DNA from 2 places in the Dietzia sp. Die43 genome. Region 1 is predicted to be linked to the other one. Evidence: predicted binding sites of a transcription regulator. Region 1 holds the regulator's gene; the other holds the start of a gene.
The links. Region 1 encodes LexA, which represses DNA repair genes until DNA is damaged. Its sites were predicted from a motif close to CGAACANNTGTTCG; they were not measured.
Positions count from the first base shown of each region.

Region 1 (4,417 bases):
TACCCGGCAAGGGGCCCTACCGGGAGTGGACATCCGATACCATCGGCGACCTCCCGCAGTCGGTCACCGGCTCGGTGGACGGGGTCGAGGTGACCGTCTACCCCGCCCTGCGTGTCGGTGGGGACGGAATCCACCTCGTGGCGTGCGCCACGGAGGACGAGCGTCGATCCACTCAGGCGTCGGCGGTGCTCACGCTGGTCTCGGCAGGCCTGGTCTCCGCGGCGTCGATTCTGCGCGGCCGTCCGGTCCAGCAGCGACTCGCGCTCACCCAGTACCCGCACGGCGGGATGGAATCCCTGGTGTCGGATGCCTCGCTCGCCGCGAGTGGGCGGATCATCGCCCGGCGAAAGGGCGCACCGGTTCTCACGGTCGCGGAGTTCCACGAACTCCAGGTCACTGCGCGGGCGGAGGTCCCCGGTGCGGTGGCGTCCGCGATCTCGTCGGCGGTTCCCGCGCTGATGTCCGCCCAGTCCGTGTCGGGCCGTCTGGCGGAGGCGCCGGCAGACGTCGCCGACGAGGTCCGTCCTTCACTGGACTTCCTCGTCGGGCGCGGATTCCTCGCGCGCCATCCCTCGGATGTGCTTCCACATCTGGAGCGACATGTACGGGCAATCGGCCTCCGGTTGGACCTCGCCGAGAAGTCACCCGCCCGGCACGGCGAACTCACGGCGAAGCTGAACCGCTCCGAGTCGATCGTCGAGGAGGCGTGCGCCGCGCTGCGACAGCGGCCGGGTGGCGCACGGGCGTGCCGGGACCTGCGGTGGATGCTCGCCGAGTACCGGGTGGGACTGTTCGCGCAGTCGCTTGGTACCGCCCGGCCGGTATCGGCAGAGCGGATCGACAAGGCGGTGGCGGCTGCGCTCGCCCCGCGGTCGTCCCGATGATGCCGCGTGGTCAGCGGCTCGCGCGGCGCTCCCGGAGGGCGATGATCTCGCGTTCGAAGTCGTCGGCCGAGCTGAACTGCTTGTACACGGACGCGAACCGCAGGTAGGCGACTTCGTCCAGATCCTGCAGAGGGCCCAGGATGGCGAGCCCGATCTCGTGGGCGGGAACCTCGGACGCACCGCCGGATCTCACAGCGTCCTCGACCTGTTGGGCGAGGCGACGCAGAGCGTCCTCGTCAACCGATCGTCCCTGGCACGCGCGGCGGACACCGCGGACGACCTTGTCCCGACTGAACGCCTCGGTCACCCCGTTACGTTTGAGAACCGTCAGCAGAGGCGTCTCCAGCGTCGTGAACCGGTGTCCACACCGGGGGCACTCCCGGCGACGCCGGATCGCCTGACCCTCGTCGACGGATCGTGAGTCGATTACCCGGGAGTCCTCGTGGTGGCATGTCGGGCAGTACATTCCCGTGGGGCCCTTCGTCGACCGGAGTTCACGCGTCCCGGATCGTGCCTGACGAAACGCGGGGGCGGTAGACCACCGCCCACGGTCCATTCTAGGAGGCCCGCTGCCCGGTCACGCGTAGGCGGGTCCACCGAGGAAGGCCACTGCGAGAAGCATGATCACGCCGAATGCGATCCCGCACGCCAGTAGCGCCCAGGCCGGCACGTCGTCGACGACCCCGGTGGACACCGGTGCCTCGACGTGGCACGCCCGCACGCGGTCCGTGGAGACCGGGCGCACGAGCACACGGCGACCCGGGGCGACCGACGTGACGGCGGCCGGACGGGCGGCTATCCGCGGCCGATCGAGATACTCCGCGCGCGAGGACGTGACGGCGGGCCGACTGCCCTCCGGTCGGGCCAGGGTGCGTCGCGGCGCACGGGTGGACCGCACCGACACGTCACCGGGCCGGTCGAGGTGCGCGACCCGTCCACGATGGTCGTCGGGGCAGACCTCGGTCCACCGCGCGGCCGGACGTGTGTGGGACTGAAGCTCGACAACGGTCATGGTGGCTCCCTACTCGATACGGTGTGCGATGGTGCTTCGCACACCTGTATGTGTTCCTCAGTACATCTGTTCGAATCCGAACTCCCCTAGAGTTGTATCACGCGACTCCGACATGGTCACGATTCACAGAGGAATTTCTTCGAACACCTGTGTGGCGCGCCGCAGTCCTTGGCACTAGGGTGTAGACAGATCACAACGTCGAACATCCATTCGCCGAAGGGACCACACGAGATGCCGAAGCCCGATTTCGAGTCACTGACGGACCGACAGAAGAGCGTTCTGCTCCACATCCACGACACCGTCAAGGAGCGTGGTTATCCGCCGAGCATCCGGGAGATCGGGGACGCGGTCGGCTTGCAGTCCACGTCGTCGGTGGCGCATCAACTCCGCACGCTGGAGAAGAAGGGCTTCCTGACGCGGGATCCGCACAAGCCGCGGGCGGTCGACGTCCACGGTGTCCCGGGGCAGAAGTCACGGGGCCGTCGCTCACCTGCTCCGGAGCCCCAGCGTCCGGGCGGAGCGGTCGAGCCCGTTTACGTCCCCGTGCTCGGCCGGATCGCGGCGGGCGGGCCCATCCTCGCGGAGCAAGCCGTCGAGGAGATCTTCCCCCTGCCGTCGGACCTCGTCGGCTCAGGTGATCTGTTCATGCTCAAGGTCGTGGGCGAGTCGATGATCGACGCCGCCATCTGCGATGGCGACTACGTGGTGGTCAGGCGGCAGAACGTCGCGGACAACGGGGAGATCGTCGCCGCCATGATCGACGGGGAGGCGACGGTCAAGACTTTCCGGAACGACTCGAGCGGAGTCTGGTTGCTGCCCCACAATCCGTCGTTCAGCCCGATTCCGGGCGAGCACGCGACGATCCTGGGCAAGGTCGTGACAGTGTTCCGGAAACTCTGAGTCCCGGTTCGAACGACGCGCCGCCCGTCCCCGCAGGGGTCAGGCGGCGCCGTCATGTGGACCGCGGGCGGCGAACTCGTCCAGTTCGCCGGCCACGGACGCGGGCAGTCGGACCACCAGCCGGGTTCCGTCCTGGGTGTGTTCCTCCTCGACCACCGCGCCCTCGGCGTGGACCCGCGACACCACGTCCCCGCGGGAGTACGGGACGGACAGGGTCACCTCGGTGTCCCCGGAGGCGACGATCTGCGTGATTCGCTCGAGGAGTTCGTCGACACCCTGCCCGGTGACCGCCGAGACGAACACGGCGTCGGGCAGCGCGTGGTGCAACTCGGTGAGGACCACGGGATCCGCGGCGTCGATCTTGTTGATCACCAGGAGTTCCCGAGGCCGCTCCGCGTTCTGCTCCTCGACCACCTCGTTGATCACCTTGCGCACCGCCTCGATCTGGCGGAGCGGGAAGGCATCCGAACCATCCACGACGTGGAGGAGCAACTCGGAGTCGACGACCTCTTCCAGTGTGGACCTGAACGCCTCGACCAACTGGGTCGGCAGGTGTCGGACGAATCCCACGGTGTCCGTGAAGACGACTGCTCTGCCGTCAGGCAACTCGGCCTTGCGCGTGGTCGGGTCGAGTGTGGCGAACAGGGCGTTCTGAACCAGGACGCCGGCTCCGGTGATCCTGTTGAGCAGGCTCGACTTCCCGGCGTTCGTGTATCCGGCGATGGCGATGGATGGCACCGGAGTGGAACGCCGTCGGTGCCGTTTGGTGTCCCGGGCCTGCTTCATACCCTTGATGTCCCGGCGCAGACGGGCCATCCGCTCGCGGATCCGACGCCGATCGGTCTCGATCTTGGTCTCACCCGGGCCACGGAGGCCGACGCCGCCGTTGCTCCCGGCACGACCGCCCGCCTGGCGGGACAGCGACTCGCCCCACCCACGCAGACGGGGGAGCATGTACTCCATCTGGGCGAGGGTCACCTGGGCCTTGCCCTCACGGCTGGTGGCGTGCTGCGCGAAGATGTCGAGGATCAGCGCGGTACGGTCGATGACCTTCACGTTGACCGCCTTCTCCAGCGCGAGCAACTGTCCAGGGGTGAGTTCGCCGTCGCAGATGACGGTGTCCGCGCCGGTCGCGGCGATCACGTCCTTGAGGACGCTGACCTTGCCCGACCCGATGTATGTGGCGGCATCGGGCTTGTCGCGGCGCTGGATGAGCGCATCGCAGACCTCCGATCCCGCGGTCTCGGCGAGCTGGGCGAGCTCGTCCATCGCGGCGTCCGCCTGCGCGGCGGACCCTTCGGTCCAGACACCGACGAGCACGACCCGTTCGAGTCGGAGCTGGCGGTACTCGGCGTCGTTGACGTCCTGGAGTTCGGTGGAGAGCCCCGCCACCCGGCGCATCGAGGATCTCTCCTCGAGCTGGAAATCACCGATGGACGGATCGAGGTCGCGTGTCGGCCGGTCAGCGGCCGTGTGATCAGTAGTCATTCGGGTTCATCTTCTCACACCGGGCCCCCCGGTGTCCCGTGCGAGACGGTGTGCTACCGACCACGGTGGTAATGACCGCGGGCGACGAGTGTGGACGGCCCGGTGAGCGAGGACCCGGCCTCGGTGAGTGAGA
Region 1 is NZ_JALJRF010000001.1:209,053-213,469, forward strand. Features, by position in the region: gene hrpA (ATP-dependent RNA helicase HrpA) at 1-884, shown strand, start outside; gene nrdR (transcriptional regulator NrdR) at 895-1,350, opposite strand; gene NR111_RS00990 (hypothetical protein) at 1,462-1,896, opposite strand; gene lexA (transcriptional repressor LexA) at 2,086-2,796, shown strand; gene hflX (GTPase HflX) at 2,836-4,284, opposite strand; gene dapF (diaminopimelate epimerase) at 4,338-4,417, opposite strand, start outside.

Region 2 (4,417 bases), on a different contig from region 1:
TCGGTCGCGGTGGTCGACGACGGCGCGGGCGGGACCGAGCTCGCCATCGACACCCCCGCCGGCCGGTTCCACGCCGATGTGGTGATCGCAGCGACCGGGTACGAGGTCGACCTGCGACTGCGCCCGGAGCTCGCGGAGTTCGTCGACGACATCGCCCTGTGGGCCGACGTGCACGACTTCGCCGCCGACCACCCGGCAGGACGCAACCCCTACCTCGGACCGGGTTTCGAGTTCACCGAACGCCGACCGGGCTCCGCGCCCTGGGTGACCAGGCTGCACCACTTCTCGACCGGCGCGCGCACGTCCATGGGCGTCACCGGAAACCAGCTGTCCGGCATCTACGGAGGTGTCGGTCGCATCGCGGGGGCGGTCACCACCGCGATCACTCGCGAGAACTGGGACCGCCTCGCGGACGACTTCGCGGGCTTCGAGTTCCGCGAGGTCCGGTCGATCGGCCCGCACCGCCCCGACGACGGCTGGTACCCGACGAGACCCCGCTACTGACGGCCCCGCCATCAGAACGGCGGCTCATCGTCGAACGCCGAGGACCGCGGCTGGTCCTGCTGGGGCCGGTCATCCTGCGGGGGAGCTGAGCGCGGCGGGCGCCCTGACCGGGGTTCCTGTTGACGATGGTGCGCCTGGGCTCGCAGTCTGCTGCGCTCCGCCGCGCGGCGGTGACGCAGGTGGGGGCGCCTCCTCGACGCCGGTGAGCCGCTGCCGGTCCTGCCGGCTTCGGCCGCGTTCTGCTGCCGTCGGCTGGACTCCGGATGCCGCGGCGGGGCGAGCGCGGCCAGCGGTCCACCGGGGGCCGTCGTGATGCGCGTTCCCGGATCGGCCTTCGGGTGATTGGGGCCGTGGAGCCAGACGTAGGTTCCGTCGATGTCCCGGTAGTAAGCCCAGATTCCCTCGGTCTTGAGTCGGTGGTGGAAGCGGCAGAGGGAGCCGAGATCATCGGACGTGGTGTGCCCGCCGCACTCCGGGTTGTCATGGTCGAACGGGATGATGTGGTCGAGGTCGGTCTTCTCGGCCGGCGTGTGGCACCCGGGGAAGACACAGGTGCCGTCGCGGCCCTTGCAGAAGCGTGCCAACGCCTCGGAGGGCGTGTACCGCCGGGCCGCGTAGCAGTCGGGGTCCGCGAGATCTGCCAGTGAGTCGATCCGGCGACGAGCGCTGCGCTCCAGCTGGTCGGCGGTGTGACCGGTGATCGGCCCGTAGCCGGCCAGCGTGAGGCCACGGTTGTCCGGACTGCCGTCGTCGTAGGCGTAGATGGTCACCCGCCGAGCGGCCGCCTGTCCGTCCGGGTCACCGGGGTGTTCGCCGTCGACGTCGGGCAGGCAGGCCCACCCGCGACTCAGCGCTAGTAGGCCCGCGGCACGCAACTCACCGAGAGAACGCGGGTCGTCCTCGGAGGCGGTGCGCGCGAGGGCCTCGATACGGTCGGCGATCTCCACGGCGGTCTCCGCGGTGAGGTGCGCTGTGATGAGGGCCCTGTCGTCGGCCAGCGGCACCATCTCGACGTCCTGGTCCCGCCGCGCCTCCCTCGCCCTGGCGTCGGCCCCGACCGGGTCGCACGCCGAGACGGTCTTGGTGAGCATCTTTCGTAGCGGGCCGAGTCTCGGCGGGTGTGTGCGGCGCCTTGTGGGAGCCAGTGCCGCACTGATCCGCCTGTCGAGTTCGGGCATGAGCTCATCGGAGACCATCGCGGTCTCCTCGGCGATCGTGTGGGCGGCGAGGATGCCGATCCATCCGGTCGCGAGCAGGGCCGCGGTACGGGGGAGCCGCTCGGTCAACTCGACCGCGGTGGTGACCAGACGCGAGGCGCCGTGCCGGGACAACGCCATCGAGGCGCTGACGATCGAGGCGGCGGTCTCCCACGGGTCCCGGTGGCGGTCGCGCTGTCCCGCGACCCGGACGCAATCGTAGGCGAAGGCGACGGTGCGTCCTTCGGCCGCGTTGATCAGGCGTTGGGCGAGATATCCGCGCTGTTGATGTGGATCCCACCGGGCGTAGGCCTCCGGGACGATCACGTCGACGGCGGGACCCGTCGCTGTGGTGAACCCCTTAGGCGGCACGAACGGGCCGGGGGCATCGGGGACGATCGCCGCATGGGAGGCGGAATCATGGGCGTCGGACTTGGAGGTGCTCGTCATGGTTCGACCATATGTTCTAGGTCTGACATTGCGGGCAGGGAGACTGGATCGAACACGCGAGCGAGTGTCATCTCATTACGGAGGAGATGCCCGGCCTCGTCGTCGTCGCTGATCACCGCGGCGCCCGCTGACCTGCGGTGCCCTGCGCACCCTCCGCAGGGCACCGCAGGTAGAGGGCATGCGTGGTGCGGGCGGTCTCGGAGGGGTGGTGGGTCCGGGTCCGGGTCCGGCTTCTGGTTCGGTGAAGGGTGTGGCGCCGTGGGCGGTGCACGGTCTTGGGTGCTCTGACCTGGGGTGCCCTGCTCGGCCCCCGCAGGGCGCCCCAGGTCGGCGCGCGAGGGAGGGCGCCGGGGCGGGGATGTCCCAGGGCAGTGAGGTGGGTGGTCGTGGTGGTCGTGCTGGTCAGGCGCAGGTCGGGCGGCCCGGTCGCGGTCAACCCGGTCGGGCGACGATGAGGCACGCCTCGCCGCCGTCGGGGACGTACCACCGGTGGGGGAGGGTGCCGTTGTACCTCGCGACGTCGCCCGCCTCGAGTCGGGTGAGCGAATCGCCGACCTCGAGCAGGACGGTGCCCCGGGTGATGTAGAGCCATTCCTGGCCGGGGTGTTCGAAGAACCGGCCCGGGACGTGGTTGGTCTCCACGAACTCGAGGAACTGCGTGCCCCCCGGGCCTCCGGGCAGGAGTCGGGTGTGACCGCCGACCGTGCCCTCCGCCCGGGTCAGGGTGGCGCCCTCGGTGGAGCGCTGGACGTCGACCCGGTCGGAATGGGCCGGGTCCCGGCCGGAGTCTCCGGGTCCGCCGGTGTCGGAGGCCCCGCCGGCGGTGACCGCGTCGAGGAGGTGGGCCTGGGTCGTGCCCAGGGCGTGGGCGAGACCCTCGAGCGTGGACATGCTGGGCGCCGCCTTGCCGCGCTCGATCTGACTGAGGAAGGGCTGCGAGATCCCGGCCTGGTCGGCCACCTCGACGAGCGTCAGTCCGAGTTGGCGGCGGTGGTGCCGGATGCGCGCGCCGAGACGGTCCAGCGAGTCGCCTCGTGCGGTGGTCATGGGGCCTCCCTTGCGGTCGGGGCGGGTTGGGGCGGGTCGGGGTCTGGCGGGGCGGGATCTGGTGGGACGCGGTCTGCCGGGGTCGGTATTCGTGCAGGTAGTCGCGTTGGCGCGGAATCGGCGGACACCGGAACCGCGCCGGAACAGCGGGGTAATGCCGCCGAAACACGGGGCCACCACACTCATCATTATTGATCCGATCAATACCCGGGGTCACTATCCCGCTCCGGGGTCGGATGCACAAGTGCCGCACCCGATCAGAAAGCCCGGGCTGCCGAGAGGGGCCGGGTCGGAGGGTCGGCGGGGAACGCACGAGTCGGCAGAGGAGGGGAACGATGGAACCACGACGAGCGGCACAGCGCGATGCACAGCGCGGAGCCGGGGCCGAGCGAGCCGCGGCGCGCCACGTGGACCGCATCGCGGGGGCGCGACTGCAGGGCGGTCGGGTGGTCGACGTGGACATCGTCGACGGGGTGGTCGTGGCCGTGACGGACGCGGGGGCCACCCCGACGCGCGGTGGTCCTACCGGGGGCGAATCGGTGATCGACGCCCGCGGCTACATGGTGCTCACCGCGCCCGCGGAGCCGCACGCCCACCTCGACAAGGCCCTGAGCTGGGGCGCCACGCGGCCGCCGGGCTGCGATCTGGGCGCCGCGATCGACGCGTGGCGGGCCTACGCCGCGACGGTCGACGAGGACGAGATCCACGCCCGCGCCCTGGCCGCGGCGCGCAAGCTCGTGGCCAACGGGACGACCGCGGTGCGCAGCCACGTGGACCTGCACGACGACCACGACCCGCTGCGCGGCGTCCGCGCTCTCGTCCGCGTCCGCGACGAGCTGGCCGGCGTGATGGACCTGCAGATCTCGGTGATGGTCAACGAGGTCGACCCGGCGGACCGGGCGCGCGCCGCGATCGCGGCCGGCGCCGACCTCATCGGCGGGGCCCCGCACATCTCCACCGACCCGGTCTCCGAGACGCACCGGCTGGTGGACCTCGCCGAGGAGCTGGGCACCGGCATCGACCTGCACGTGGACGAGTTCCTCGACGGCGACCACGCCATGCTCGAGGTGTTCACCGAGCGCGTCGCGTCCTGGCCCGCGGGGCAGATCCGCACGGCCGGGCACTGCTGCCGGATCGGCTCGCTCGACGCGGCGGGCCAATCCCGCGCGGCCGGCGCGCTGAGCAGGGCGGACGTCGGGGTGGTGACGCTGCCGATCACC
Region 2 is NZ_JALJRF010000017.1:23,536-27,952, forward strand. Features, by position in the region: gene NR111_RS14410 (SidA/IucD/PvdA family monooxygenase) at 1-504, shown strand, start outside; gene NR111_RS14415 (HNH endonuclease signature motif containing protein) at 516-2,150, opposite strand; gene NR111_RS14420 (helix-turn-helix domain-containing protein) at 2,583-3,197, opposite strand; gene NR111_RS14425 (amidohydrolase family protein) at 3,533-4,417, shown strand, end outside.
Region 2: the regulator LexA is predicted to act here: its motif matches at 2,155-2,168, upstream of NR111_RS14415 (HNH endonuclease signature motif containing protein).